Regions from separate parts of the Parabacteroides timonensis genome, predicted to be linked through region 2. Evidence: riboswitches for the same ligand, from Rfam matches in the RefSeq annotation. Region 2 holds a riboswitch; each other region holds the start of a gene.

The links. A riboswitch is a leader RNA that binds a small molecule or an ion and turns the genes downstream of it on or off. The one in region 2 is predicted to bind cobalamin.
Region 1: another riboswitch for cobalamin. It lies ahead of BQ7394_RS01450 (TonB-dependent receptor plug domain-containing protein); the one in region 2 lies ahead of BQ7394_RS18625 (porin family protein).
Region 3: another riboswitch for cobalamin. It lies ahead of BQ7394_RS12220 (ABC transporter substrate-binding protein); the one in region 2 lies ahead of BQ7394_RS18625 (porin family protein).

The regions. Positions count from the first base shown of each region.
Region 1 is NZ_LT669940.1:153,612-158,546, forward strand. Features, by position in the region: gene BQ7394_RS01445 (DUF6383 domain-containing protein) at 1-1,732, shown strand, start outside; cobalamin riboswitch at 1,859-2,058, shown strand; gene BQ7394_RS01450 (TonB-dependent receptor plug domain-containing protein) at 2,092-4,098, shown strand; gene BQ7394_RS01455 (DUF5074 domain-containing protein) at 4,118-4,935, shown strand, end outside.
Region 2 is NZ_LT669941.1:2,759,895-2,764,829, forward strand. Features, by position in the region: gene priA (replication restart helicase PriA) at 1-2,274, opposite strand, end outside; gene BQ7394_RS18625 (porin family protein) at 2,344-2,937, opposite strand; cobalamin riboswitch at 3,205-3,402, opposite strand; gene murQ (N-acetylmuramic acid 6-phosphate etherase) at 3,444-4,265, opposite strand; gene BQ7394_RS18635 (ATPase) at 4,280-4,935, opposite strand, start outside.
Region 3 is NZ_LT669941.1:1,141,183-1,146,117, forward strand. Features, by position in the region: gene BQ7394_RS12210 (ABC transporter ATP-binding protein) at 74-1,072, opposite strand; gene BQ7394_RS12215 (iron ABC transporter permease) at 1,075-2,112, opposite strand; gene BQ7394_RS12220 (ABC transporter substrate-binding protein) at 2,122-3,282, opposite strand; cobalamin riboswitch at 3,332-3,535, opposite strand; gene BQ7394_RS12225 (precorrin-2 C(20)-methyltransferase) at 3,673-4,371, shown strand; gene BQ7394_RS12230 (hypothetical protein) at 4,457-4,909, opposite strand.

The DNA.
Region 1 (4,935 bases), on a different contig from region 2:
TGCTTATCGCGATCATGGAACGACAATTAAGTCTATCGAAAAACATCAGGTAGGCGAACCCTCATCCAAACTGCCTGATATTAAAGTTGCCGAGTGGGGATATACCGTCCTGAATCTGGCTACGGGGCAGTATGATGGCGCCGGAAGGATGATTAATAATATCTATCTGGATAACCTGGCGGCCATAACGAGCAGGGAACAGGCATTGGGGAAAATTATGGAGTTCGTTAAGTCCCAATATGGATACCGGGTGGATGAGAATACCTGGCATACCATTGATCAGGGGTATCCCTGGTATTCTATGAACGGGCACCACTGCTGGCATCATTATGCCGGTGCCGAAGGGGCGGATGTGTTAGGCAGTGAGATCGGCGAGAATATTCACGGTTACCAGCTTCATATCGCAATGAACCGGGGAGCTGCCAAGCAATATAACCGTCCGTGGACGATCGATTTTTCAGCCTGGCATGGTGCAAGTATTCTCGATTATTCCACACATGGGATTTGGGAAGGTTACAGTGGAGCGAATCACGGGCATTCAATCAGCTTGTTGGAACGTTCCATGCTGATGAGTTATATGGCAGGTGCCGATGCTGTGATAGCTGAAGCTGGTGGAGCGATCTCTTTTTATGAAGAAAAAACATCCGACGGAACTTATGACCTGACTCCTTACGGGAAAGTGTTCCAACGGCTGACCGCTTTTTCCAAAGAGCATCAGGTGGGTATCACTTATACTCCGGTTGCTGTTTTACTCGACCGCTATCATGGTATGGACCGTCAGCCGTCAGGTCAGAAAGCCTTTGGGAAATTTGATTATGAAGAAGCTGATATGCGGACATTCACATTAATAGAGAAACTGTGGCCTGAAACATTTTCCGTGGAACGGAATGGTAATGAGAGAGGGACAATGGTAAACGGGCCGTTCGCCGACCAGTTTGATTTCTTGTTACAGGACGCGCCGCTCGATTTGCTTAATACTTATAAAGTCGTGATGCTTAGCGGGGATGTGAAACTGTCGGATGGGGAACTTGCTAATTTGAAGTCGTATGCTGAAAATGGAGGTGTGGTTCTTGCTGATGCTTATAATTTCCCCCAGTTCGGTTTTGGTACAGTAGGCATCGGGCAAGTGAAGAAGGAGGAATTGGGTAGAGGTTTGATCGTCGGATATAAAGTATCTGCTTTGGATGAGGTTATGGCTGAGTATTTTAAATATGACGTCCCTTTTACCTTTTCCGAAACGGTAGAACATCTCGTCAATGTGAAGGACGGAGCATTCTATGTAACGCTTATCAACAACGATGGCCTGACCAAGACTTCTCATGCCGATCCTGTTACGGATAATTCCAAAGCGAAAACTATCACCGTGACTTATACCGGCAAAGCCTCTTTGGGTAAAATAGAAGAGATATGGAGGGGTAAACCGGTCAGTGTCAACGGTAATTCTGCGACGATAATCCTGCAACCCGGTGAAGCGGCAGTTCTCGAGTTTCCTCAGGGAGAATCGGTTAGTAATAAGACAATCGCCGAACAACAGCGGTTCACAGTGTCGGCTAAAAATAGACGGATGCTGGTTGAGGGGTGCGAAGGTCATCCTCTTTTGGTGTCGGATCTGGGTGGACAATTATGCTACCAGACCCAAAAAGCATCGGAGAATATGGAGATACGGCTACCTTCTTCCGGTATCTATATCGTGAAATGTGGCGATAAAGCTCAGAAAATATGTGTTTACTAAATAGGTTTACTGTCAGGTAAATATCCTTTCGGATCTATGATGTCTTGTGATTCCGGGATAAGAGAAGGCTTTGTCCCGGAATCATAAAATGTAGAAAATACTACGCTCATTAGATATAAATCCGTATTTTTGTCATCGAATTGTGGTGTAGCGGTTTAGCTGTCGCTAATCGTTAGTAAAAGGGAATCCGGTGTAAATCCGGAACTGTACCCGTAGCTGTAAGTTCTATAACCCCGGCAAATCTTGTTGCCACTGACTGCAAAGTTGGGAAGGCGGCCGATCATGGGAGAACGAGTCAGAAAACCTGCCATCATTCGATATGCAATGCCTCGGGTAAGGTATTGATAGACCTAAGATATATGCGGAATTTATACATAATAAGAACTCTATGCCTGTTTGGCGCATGGCTGTATGCGGCTGTGTCGGTCAATGCACAACAGATAGATACTACGACTTATCATCAGCTGAAAGGGGTGGAAGTGGTGGAGAAGGCGCGTCCGTCCACTACCCGCGAAGCGACTCCTTTGCAGGTGATGGATCGTGCCGGTATCGAACGGTTGGGTATACAGGACCTGTCGGAAGCGGTAAAACGTTTCTCCGGTGCTACCGTAAAGGATTACGGTGGGATAGGGGGATTGAAGACTGTTTCGGTGCGCAGCCTGGGTGCACAACATACAGCCGTCAGCTATGATGGCGTGACGATAACGGATGCCCAGAGCGGACAGGTCGATATCAGCCGCTTTTCACTGGATAATGTAGAAATGGTTTCACTTTCGATCGGACAGACCGACGATATTTTCCAGACGGCCCGGATGTATGCATCGGCGGGGGCGTTGAGTGTGAAGACAGAAACGCCGTCTTTTAAAGAGAAGGACTTTAACTTAAGAGGTTTGGTTAAGGCCGGCTCATTTGGAATGTTCAATCCTTCCCTTCGCTATGAGCAAAAGCTTTCCGGGAAATATGTACTTTCTGCGTTTGCCGATTGGCAGCGTGCCGACGGGCAATATCCTTATACTTTTACGAACGGGAATATTGTGACGGAGGAGAAAAGAAAGAATAGCGATATTTCAGCCTGGCATGGCGAACTGAATTTATTTGCCGACTGGAACAAGGCAGGTGCCTTGCAACTGAAAGGATACTGGTTTGACTCCGACCGCGGATTGCCCGGATCGGTTATCCTCTATAACGATTATCATAAGGAACGGTTGAAGAACCGGAATGGTTTCTTGCAGGCAGGCTACGATAAGAAGTTCGGCGACCTGTTCTCTTTCAAAGCAAAAGGTAAATTCGATTATGCCTGGAACCGTTATCAGGACTTCCACAGTCGCCATCCCAACGGTGTACAGACAGATGTGTATACCCAACGGGAGTATTATGGTTCTGCCGCTTTGTTATATCAACCACTGCCAGTCATTTCTTTTTCGCTGGCGGAAGACTTCTTTGTCAATACGTTGGACGCAACAATACCTAAATGCCCGTTTCCTACACGCTATACCTCTTTATCGGCTTTGGCTGCACAATATAAAGATACCCGGCTGACGGCAACCGCTAGTCTATTAGGTACGTTTGCCACGGAAGAACTGGAAATAGGAGAACCGGCAGCCGACCGAAAACGGTTGTCGCCGGCAGTAAGCGTTTCTTACCGTCTGTTGAGAAATCAGAATTTACGTGTCCGGGCTTCTTATAAAGATATTTTCCGTATGCCTACTTTTAATGATCTTTATTATGACCGTTTTGGCAATAAGGACTTGAAACCCGAGAAAGCAACCCAATATAATGTAGGACTTACGTGGAGCGGCAGTTGTCCTGTCATTGGTACGGACTATCTGAGTTTTACGGTGGATGGCTATTATAACCGGGTAAAAGATAAGATCGTTGCTATCCCGACCATGTTTATCTGGAAGATGATGAATATGGGAGTCGTAGAGATTAAAGGAATAGATGCGAACTTGTCGGCACATGTTCTTTTGCCGTTCAGGATGGCGTTGCAGATGGATGCTTCCTATACCTGGCAACATGCCGTTGATAAAACGGAAGAAGGTTCAAAGATTTATGATAATCAGATCCCTTATACTCCCGAGCATACGGGGGTGACTTCCGTAACCCTCGAAAATCCATGGGTGAATGTCGGTTGGATGCTTACAGCTGTGGGTGACCGTTATTCGCTTCCTCAAAATATCGAAACAAACCTGATAGATGGATATGTGGAACAGCAAATAACTGTGAACCGTTCTTTTACATTGGGAAAATGCCAGTTGCGCCTGCAGGCGGAAGTGGTTAACCTGGGGAATGTAACCTACGATGTGATACGTTATTACCCGATGCCGGGACGTTCTTTCAGAGCAAGCATAAAAATTACATATTAATAACTTTAAAACAGAACAAATGAAAGTCAGAAATTTATTATTCCTGTTCACTTTGTGTACATTGTTTACCATCTCCTTTTCATCCTGTAGTGATGACGATGAGGATGAACTAAGTGTGCCTTCGGCCGTAGTTACCAATCTCTCTTTTTTAGATACGGATGAAGAAGTACTGAAAATCGGAGGAACGCTTTCTTGGACTCTTCCTGCTTCCGAAGCCGATATCACAGGTTATGTAGTTTATCTGGGTAGTAGCGCAACTGATAGGACTACAAAATTAGGTGAGGTTGCAACCGGAAAGACCTCCTTTGAGGTGCCGGCAGGTACAACCTATAATACAACTTTATTGGTTGTTGCAAAGAATGTTGTAGGAGAATCAGGAAATGCAGCAAGTATTGCTGTACAAGATATCAATGTCGATGTTCCCGAACCTCAGCCGCAGACAGTAGGTTATTATATACTGAATCGTGGAAATTTCAATGCCAACAATGCAACTATCAGTTATTATGATCTGGCTGCAGGTAAGCTAACTTCAAATTATTATCAGTCTGTTAATGGTAAGGGATTGGGTTCTGATGCCGAACAGATGTTTATGTATGGTTCTAAGATCTATGTATCTGTTACTTCTTCTAACCGGTTGGTCGTTCTTGACAGACAGGGGAAAGAAATAAAAGAATTCACGCCTAAGAACAGTGCTGGCGAAACAATGAATCCACGTTGCTTCACTGCGCTGGATGGAAAAGTATATGTTTCCTATTATTATGGCAGTTCAGTAGCTGTACTCGATACAACTTCACTGGAACTGGAAAAGGAAATATCCCTGGGAATGGCAACTACTAC
Region 2 (4,935 bases):
ACGTTCTCCCAGACGGGCGCGCAGTTTCTCGGCATACAAAACAGACATCTCCTGCAGGATCGCCTCGTTACGACTGCGAAGTACGAGCACAATCAACCTGTAGTAAGGCGGATACCTGAACATACTTCGTTCGCTGAGTTGCAAACCGACCATTTCTTTATAAGCAAAATGCTGCACCATACGTATCAACGGATGTTCAGGTTGCGAGGTCTGTAAGATAACCGTCCCCTGCTTGTCCCTTCTTCCGGCACGTCCGCTTACCTGCACCATCAACTGGAATGCCCGTTCATGCGCCCTGAAATCCGGATAGTTCATCAGGTTGTCGGCATTCAGTATGCCTACCACACTGACATTTCCGAAGTCCAGTCCTTTCGATAACATCTGGGTTCCGATAAGGATATGCGTTTTACCTTTCTCAAAGTCAGCGATGATCCGTTCATAGGCTGTGCGGGTACGGGCAGTATCAAAATCCAACCGCTCCACTTTTGCCGACGGGAACAGGGAAGCAATCTCTTCCTCCACCTTTTCCGTACCAAAACCCATCATCTTTAATTCCGTGCTCTGGCATTGCGGACAATGAGGCGGCAACTGGATCTTATAGCCACAATAATGACAAACCAGCTGATTATGATATTTATGATAAGTCAGGCTAACATCGCAATTTACACAATGAGGAACCCAACCACAACTCTTACATTCGATCAGCGGAGCAAATCCACGGCGGTTCTGAAAAAGAATCGCCTGTTCGCCACGGGCCAGAGCCGCGTTTACTTTCTCTACCAATAATGGGGAGAAAAGCGTATCCTTCATGATCTTCTTCCGTTTCAATTCCTTGATATCGACAGAGATAATCTCCGGCATCAGGCAGTCGCCAAAACGTGCAGTCAGTTCAACTAGGCCATATTTGTCGGAAGTTGCATTAAAATAAGAATTGATTGAAGGTGTAGCCGAGCCCAGCAAAGTCTTGGCCCCATGCATGCCGGCCAACACGATCGCCGCATTACGGGCATGATAACGGGGCGCCGGGTCTTGTTGTTTGTAAGTATTCTCGTGCTCCTCATCTACGACAATCAATCCCAGATCCTTAAACGGAAGGAAGAGTGAAGAGCGTACTCCCAATACCAGCATAGGACCATTCCCATACAATAATTTATTCCAAACCTCTACCCGTTCGTTATCCGAGAATTTAGAATGATATACCAACAGTTTATCGCCGAACAATTTTGCCAACCGTTCGGTTATCTGTGTCGTGATAGCTATTTCAGGCAGCATGTAGAGCACCTGCCGTCCCATCTTCAATACCTCATCGATCAGCCGGACATAGATTTCCGTCTTGCCACTCGAAGTAACTCCATGAAGCAGGCAAACTTCCTTTGAAGTAAAGACGTCATGTATTTCACTATAAGCCTTCTCTTGTGCCGGACTTAACGGGCTGAGAGGTTGCAGACGGCAGACCGGAACCTGTAAACGCCCCACTTCTTTTTCATAACTTACCAGAACACCACGCTTCAAGAGTCCATCCAAGATCGTGGAAGAGCAACCACTACGTTCCAACAACTCCTTCTTAGAGACTTCCTGAACCAACGCCGGATTCAAGGCATGACTCAGATCCAGATAGCAAACTAATAAAAGTTCCTGTTTCTTCGCCCGCTTAAAATCTGTAAATACCGCCTGTAACCGTTCTTCAGTAGCATATTCTTCCGATAAGCGAATAAAGGTTTGCATCTTCGGGACAAATCCCCGTTTCATTTCCTCACTCACCACTACCGCTCCACGGGCCATCAGGGAAGCAACTACAGGAACTACATTACGGAGCCCTGTCTTTTTCTCCAGTTCCGACACGGTCAGTTTCAGGACACCGGTAAAAGCGTCCAGTACCGACTGTTCATTCGGCCTCAAAGGGGCATCTGCCTCAAAGTCGGGATTATAGGTGACAGCCGTTTCACTTTCCAGTTTCAAACCGGAAGGCAAGGCTGCTTTATATACATCCCCCAGTTTACACATATAGTAGGATGAGATCCATTTCCAGAAACGGAGTTGCGGACGGCGCAGTACGGGAGTCGCATCCAACAAGGCATAAATTTCTTTCGTTTCAAAATCCGTATCAGGCCTGCGTTCATGCACATCCATTACAATCGCCGTATAATAGCGCTTCTTACCGAAATGGACAATCACCCGACAACCGGGAATGACAGCAGTTTCCAGATCGGAAGGAATACTATAAGTATAGCTATTCTCTAACGGAAGGGGTAATATGACATCTGCGTATTTCATTTACGAGGTCAAAAGTAACAAAAAAGGCCGGACTGTTAAAGTCCGGCCCTGCATATCTTTTATCTGTTATCAAAACAAAACTGCAGCTGTTATAGACCATCCACGGTTCTTAGCACCTCCCAAATCCAGTTTGTCTGCACTGTAATTGTCAGTCAATCCCAATCCGTAATTTATCCCTACCTGTAAATGGCTTATCAATTCAGCCCCTACACCGAAGTTTAGTCCTGCACTGAAGTTTTTTGTTTTCATCTGTTCGCCCAAAACATTCCAGATTTTATCTCCTCCGACACGGAAACCGATATAGGGTCCGGCCGACAGATAAGCTTTAACAAGAGGAATACCGAATTTCCATTTCAAATTGACCGGTACATCGAGATAATCCGTTTTTATACTGGTCTTTTCAGTACCTTTCGCTTTCAGTTCCAGTCCTTTCTGAGAATAAAGGATCGCCGCATCCAGTCCGATACCTACCAGTGGAATTGTTGTCTCGATCATCGGACCGATCTGGAACCCTGTCACATTATCCGCTTTCAATATATCAGAATTCAGATGAACGGACGATATGTTTACTCCTCCTTTTAATCCGAACTTCAGTTGTGACTTAGCCGGCACGGCTATGAATACCATCAAAATAACCAAAACTAAACCTGTAACCTTCTTCATATTGCCTGTTGTTAATTAATTATGTTTGCAAATAAACGCACTTTTCCTATAATAAACAAGTATTCCTATCATCCTGTTCATTCATAAAAAGGAAAGCATGCACCGATTACGGAGCTCATCCCGCAAACCGATCCATGCCTCTTTTCCTAATTATTATGGCAAAATAATTAAAAACAAAAACGTTCAGACAGCTAGAGGGGAAACGGGAGTAAGAATAGTGGAGACGACAAGCTGCCCCCTGTTCTCTTCCGGCCTTTCCTCGAAGCCGTCGAAATAACATGCCTTGCAGGTCTTCTGACTTACTTCCGGTTTGAGCGCCTTCCCATTCAAAAAAGAACAGTGGCACTAGTGTTGCCCAATCCGTTATGAAGCTTACAGCAGCGGGACTGTCCGGGATTTACACCCGATTCCCTTTTAATCCTTTCCTGCGGATACAGGTCCGGAACAATGCACATCGCAAATATAGAGATATTTTCGTTTCGTTCTCCATCAGTTGATGAAAAATATCAAATATTATGTTTTCGATATTCATCAACGGCAGCCTTTACCGATCCATACATGAGAAGGAGTCGCTGCGACTGGCCATAACTCAGTCCCAACTCCTCTGCCACCATCCGCGTTCCGCGGTCGACCAGTTTCTGATTAGTCAATTGCATATTGATCATCCGGTTGCCTTTTACACGCCCCAACCGGATCATAACAGATGTTGAAATCATATTCAGAATCATCTTTTGTCCCGTACCGGACTTCATACGCGAACTACCGGTTACAAATTCCGGACCGACAATCATTTCGATCGCCACATCGGCCTGAGCAGCCATGGGTGAATCCGGATTACTAGAGATAGAGGCTGTCAGTATCCCCTGCTCACGGGCTTTACGCAAAGCTCCAATCACATAAGGGGTCGCACCGGATGCAGCAATACCGATCACCGTATCTTTGGTCGTGACCTGATGCTCCTGCAATTCCTCCCAACCACGCTCCATGTCATCTTCCGCATTCTCTACCGGATTGCGAAGAGCTGTATCGCCACCGGCAATCAGACCGATCACCAAAGTAGGGGGCATTCCGAAAGTAGGAGGTATTTCAGAAGCATCGAGCACTCCCAGCCGACCGCTTGTTCCGGCCCCCAGATAAAAGATACGCCCTCCCTGTTTCATCCGGGGAACGATCTGATCTACCAGTTTCTCTATCTGGGGGATTGTTTTTTGCACTGCCAATGCGACCTTCTGGTCTTCTGTGTTTATATCTTCCAACAACTCCCGAACAGATTTCTCTTCCAGGTCATTATATAATGAATCTTGTTCTGTTATTTTAGTAAATGACATAATCAAATATAAGTTTACTTACCATGATACGCAATCAATCCCTCCATCGGACTTTGCGCAATCGCTCCAAGATGGAGACCCAAATCAAAAGCAATATCTTTCAGTATATCCTGATAATACCAGGCGACTGAACCGACCAGGTGGACAGGTAATTCAAAACAATCATACTGCTTCACGTTTCGGGTAAAAAATGCCAGAAAGCTACGGGTGACCAGTTCCCAAATGGCAGGTTCATCCAAATGCTCCCGTATAAAAGGGGAAAGGCCGGCCAGAAAACGGTTAGGGAAAGGTTGCCGGTAAACCTTGTCCATAATCGATGCCGGAGTCAACCCATATTGTGTAAGAAACTGCTCTTTAAGGGCCGGAGGTAGTTGGTTTTTCAAGACATCCCCAATCAATAGCTTACCCAATACAGCACCGCTTCCCTCATCTCCCAGAATAAATCCCAGGGGAGAAACGTTCTTTATAATCTCTTTACCATCGTAATAACAGGAGTTCGAACCGGTTCCCAGAATACAAGCTATCCCCGGCTCGTCGCCACATAAAGCACGGGCAGCAGCCAAGAGATCACTCCCTACCTCAACAGGTACAGACAGATACCGGTTAACAGACCGACGTATCATTTCATTCTTTTCAGGGAAAGCACAACCCGCCCCGTAAAAATAGACAG
Region 3 (4,935 bases), 1.6 Mb from region 2:
TAACAAACGAAATGAGAAAAGTTTATCCTGTTAACATATTTCAGTTGACAGTTGACAAGTGACAGTTGACAGATTACAGAGATAACAATAATTCTTCGATGGAAGCAACCTGTCGCTGCTGCCCGTTCGAAAAATAAAGGGTGATGGCAGATGTTGCGGTATCACCGGCATCGATCCAGCTCTCCGATTCTATTTCGGAACCGGCATAAATGCCGTTTCGCAAAAGAGCCTTACGCACCATTGCATATTTCTGGCCGTCACCGACAAGACGGATTTTCTTATCGTATTGGTTGTCGATACGGAACAATCCGGTTTCCATATCGAAGACAATCCCTTTACGGGCAAAGAAACCGCTCAGAGAACCACTCAATGCCAGGTCTTCGGGTGTACCGGTACTGATCCCTTTCTCCCTATCCATCAGCCAGATCTTATCGGCTATCTGAAGGGCCAGTTCGAGATCGTGAGTGGAAAGGAAAATCGTTTTATTGGTGGAACGGGTAAGGCTATGCAACAATTGCATGATCTCGACTTTACTGGGAAAATCGAGAAAAGCCGTCGGTTCATCGAGAAAGATAACAGGTGTCTCCTGCGCCAGCGCTTTGGCGATCATGACCTTCTGCCGTTCACCGTCGGAAAGGGTGTGCACCATGCGTGAAGCAAGGTTCTCGATACGGACCAGGGAGATAGATTCTTCTACGATCTGCTTGTCTTCTTTCCCTAACCGTCCCCAAAAACCGGTGTACGGACTGCGTCCCATCCCGATCAATTCCCGGACAGTCATGTTACGTATCTCACACTTATCTGTCAGTACCACTCCCACTATAGTGCTAAGCTCCTTATCACTATAGTCCTGTATATCGCGGGACAGTAGTGCTATTTCGCCGGATATACGAGGCTGAAAAGCGGACAAGGTACGTAATAAAGTAGACTTCCCGACGCCATTGGCTCCCAATAGACAGGTTAATTCGCCACTGTAGATTGTTGTCGTTATATGGCTAGCTACCAGCTTTGTATCATTCTTGGAATGATAGCCGATAGAGAGATCGTTTATCTGAATAGTTGCCTCTTTCATACTCATTCGTTCAGTTCGTTTTTACGTCTGCGGAATAATACGGAAGCAACGACCGGAGCACCGACCAATGCGGTTACCGAGTTGACCGGCAAAGCTCCCTCGAATCCCGGCATACGTGCAATCAGGTTACAAGCCAATGCCAGGGCTGCCCCCACAAATAAGACACCGGGCATCAGTATGCGATGATCGGAGGTCTGGAAAATGGCACGGCAAAGATGAGGAACAGCAAGTCCCAGGAAGACGATCGGACCACAGTAAGCGGTCACGATAGCAGTCAATACACCGGCAGAGGTGATAACGAGCAGGCGTGCCCGTTTGATATTCAGTCCCAGGTTACGGGCATAACCGTCGCCGAGAAGCATCAGGTTTAATGTCTTTATCAATAGAAATGAAAGAGGGATCAGGATAGCCATAATCGCTACAAAAAGCATCATCTGATTACCGGAGACACGTGAGAAGCTTCCCAGCCCCCAGATTACATAAGCACGGATATCTTCTTCCACACTAAAGAATTTCAACACACCGATCACGGCATTTGCCACATAACCGATCATCACTCCGATAATCAATAGTGTCACATTCCCTTTTACCTTCTGCGAGACATAAACGATCAGTGCCATGACAGACAAGGAACCGACTATGGCCGCAATGGATAAGGCAATCTCTCCCATAAAGCCCAGCTTACTCAACGCCACGCCTCCCAGGCTTCCACTCAGTAAGACAACGAAAGCGACTCCCATACTTGCACCGGAGCTGATACCCAACACAGAAGGTCCCGCCAAAGGGTTACGGAATACGGTTTGCATCTGAAGCCCGCTGATCGCTAATCCGGCTCCGGCTACTAATGCCGTCAAGGCTTGCGGAAAGCGTGATTTCCAGATAATATTCTGCCAGGTGACCGGTTCGTCTCCATTGCCGCAGATGATATTCCAAACCGAATGGAAGGGAATCGAAACAGATCCCAACACCAGATTCAGAAACAACAACACGACGATCGAGACAAGGATCAAAAGCATCAGGATAGTATTAGAATACTTCATCGTCCCTATTTATTTAAGTAAATCATAATAGACAGGCGTGTGATCCGGCAGCAGATTCGGATGAAAGATATGCAATAAATCGCCCAATACAACCTCCGGCTCAGTCGGCATGCTCTCGTAAAAAGGTTTCTCCCGCATATTACAGTAGATCACTCCTTTTTCCTTGAAGGCACGGAAGTCTGCATAACGGGGATCCTGATCTTTCAGGGATTTATAAGTATATGTTCCCGGATAGCTGTTTACGATACGCCAGTAATCGGCTTCATCGGCCTGGTTATAGACGGTCTCGAAGTCGAGCGTCACACCGCCGGAACGATCGTCGTCTTTCAAAAAGTAATCAGCGCCGGCATCTTTGAAAAGCTGTGCAAGGAAACTCTTTCCTCCTACTGCATACCAGTTGCCACCATGTATTTCGCCACTGAACACGATAGGACGTTTCTGTACTTTACCTTCGGCAGTCAGCTCTTTCAGTTCGTTGTAGCGGTTCTCTATAGCTGAGAATTTCTCATTGGCTTCCTGCTCTATCCCGAGTAACAGACCGACAAACTTAATCCATTCAGCCTGTCCCAGTGGTGTCATTTCTTTATATCCCAGATGAGGAATCAGAGGAATACCGATATCTTTCATCGTCTCGTATCCGCCACGTTTAAAGGGAGAGATCAGGATCAGGTCGGGATTGATACTCATAATCACTTCATTATCGAAATTACCTTCGATCCCGATCTTCGCTGTCTTTCCTTCCTTCAACTGATTATTGATAGTCTTATTAAACAGATGGCGTGTACTCGTGATACCGACTACCTTATCCTCCGCTCCCAACTTAATGAAATTGGAGAGTTGCAGGGAGGTCATACAAATGGCACTACGCACAGGTGTTTCGATCACCGTATAATCGGCAGGAATACCTTCCGGCTTCGTCCCACGGGGAACCAATGCATACAGGAAATGCGTGCTTTCTTCATTCTGCGGGTCATGTATATCCATCAGGACATAACCGTCGGCATAAGTCAACTGAAAACCTTCGGCATACTTTGGCGCTACCTGAACCCGGTTATCCGTCATAGTCGTTTGCTGCGAAGAAACATTCTCTTTCTCCTGCTGATTTCCTTTTGATGCACACGATGTAGCCAATAGCGTAACCAGGCAACAACCTACTAAATACTTGTTCATATTCATATTGTTTTTTATCCGACACAAACCGTCCAAACCCACGAGGACAATCGTTATGCAAAAAATGGCAGGTCTTCTGACTTACTTCCATCCCGAATGCCTTCCCGATCGCAAAGACCAGTGGCAAAAGGTATTATCAGGATGTTTATAAAGCTTCACAGCAGCGTGGACTGTCCGGGATTTACACCCGGTTCCCTTTTAATCTGTCTCCGTGAACAGGAGTTTTACAGAACCGATTTCGAGCGCAAAAGTAATAAGAAAAACTGAACCATTCGCATACGGAACTGTTATTTACTGAGAATGTCGCTTCACCCCTGATATTGTTCAGTAGTTTATTTGGAGACTTCCGTTATTTTAAGCACTTTTGCCCTCCGAATAAAACAAGAGCAAATGACACATCCTATCAGCTTCGTTTCATTAGGTCCCGGAGAACCGGAACTTATCACTGTAAAAGGGCTTAAACAACTTCAGCAGGCAGATATAATCTATTGCCCGGCTACCCGGAATAAGCAGGGAGATTCTCTTTCACGTGCGGCAGATATCGTGCGTGCTTTAGATATAAATGAAATTGCCATCCAATGCTTTATGCTTCCTATGAGTAAAGACCGTACAGAAGCTTGGAAGGCCTACGATAGTTTATACAATGAGGCTGTGGCAAACCATGCAATAGGTAAACGGATTGTCATCGTTGCCGAAGGGGATGCTGGTTTCTATTCATCCATACAATACATATACGACAAACTTACAGACACTGGGATCGCTGTACAGCGTATTGCCGGGATTCCGGCTTTTATTGCAGCAGGAGCCTTAGCTGGGTTGCATATTGTCAAACAGGAAGAACAGATCGTTGTCATTCCCGGAACACCTTCTACCGAAGAGTTGAGTGAAAAAATACATGCCGGATATGTAATCGTCATTATGAAACTGTCACAATGTGTGGAAGCCGTACACGACTGTATCCGGAAGCATCCGCAGACACAGTTCCATTACTTTGAAAATGTGGGAACAGAAAAAGAATATTATACTTCCGATAAGAAGATTATAGCGGATAAAGTGTACCCCTATTTTTCATTGATGATCATACAATAATCCCCATCATAAGCCTAAAACAGAGTAGTTCTGGGAAATGACGGGGATATTAAAGGTAAAATCTATCGATATTGTATTGCAAAAACTATACTGATTCTATAATGTTACTCAAACGGTTCATATGATACCGGAGTGACTGAACAGATTCCCAGTTCTGGTGCCCTGACTTACACAACTCACGCGCACTTACCAACACACCTGAAATATGACTACTGATCTCTTCGATCTTTTTATTCGTTTCATTATAAAGAGATTCAACTTCTTCCGGTGAATATATGGAAGCAGATTGTGCCAACGATTCAAGCAATTCCATCTGGTAAACACCAGCCTTCGGGATCAAATTGCGGACGGCATAATGATGAAGATCCTGGATTTCCTTCTGCTTGGTTGTATCCCAACCTACATTACTCGTACTAACCGAAGGACTCATCTTTGAAAACATATGAATCCCCAAACAATCTGCAATTGTTCTTATCCATGATCCTGTTTCTACCTCTTTTGAAGCTACACCTGCCAAACTAAATCTCATTGTTGTCATAATCAAATCTCCTTAATTACATAAAC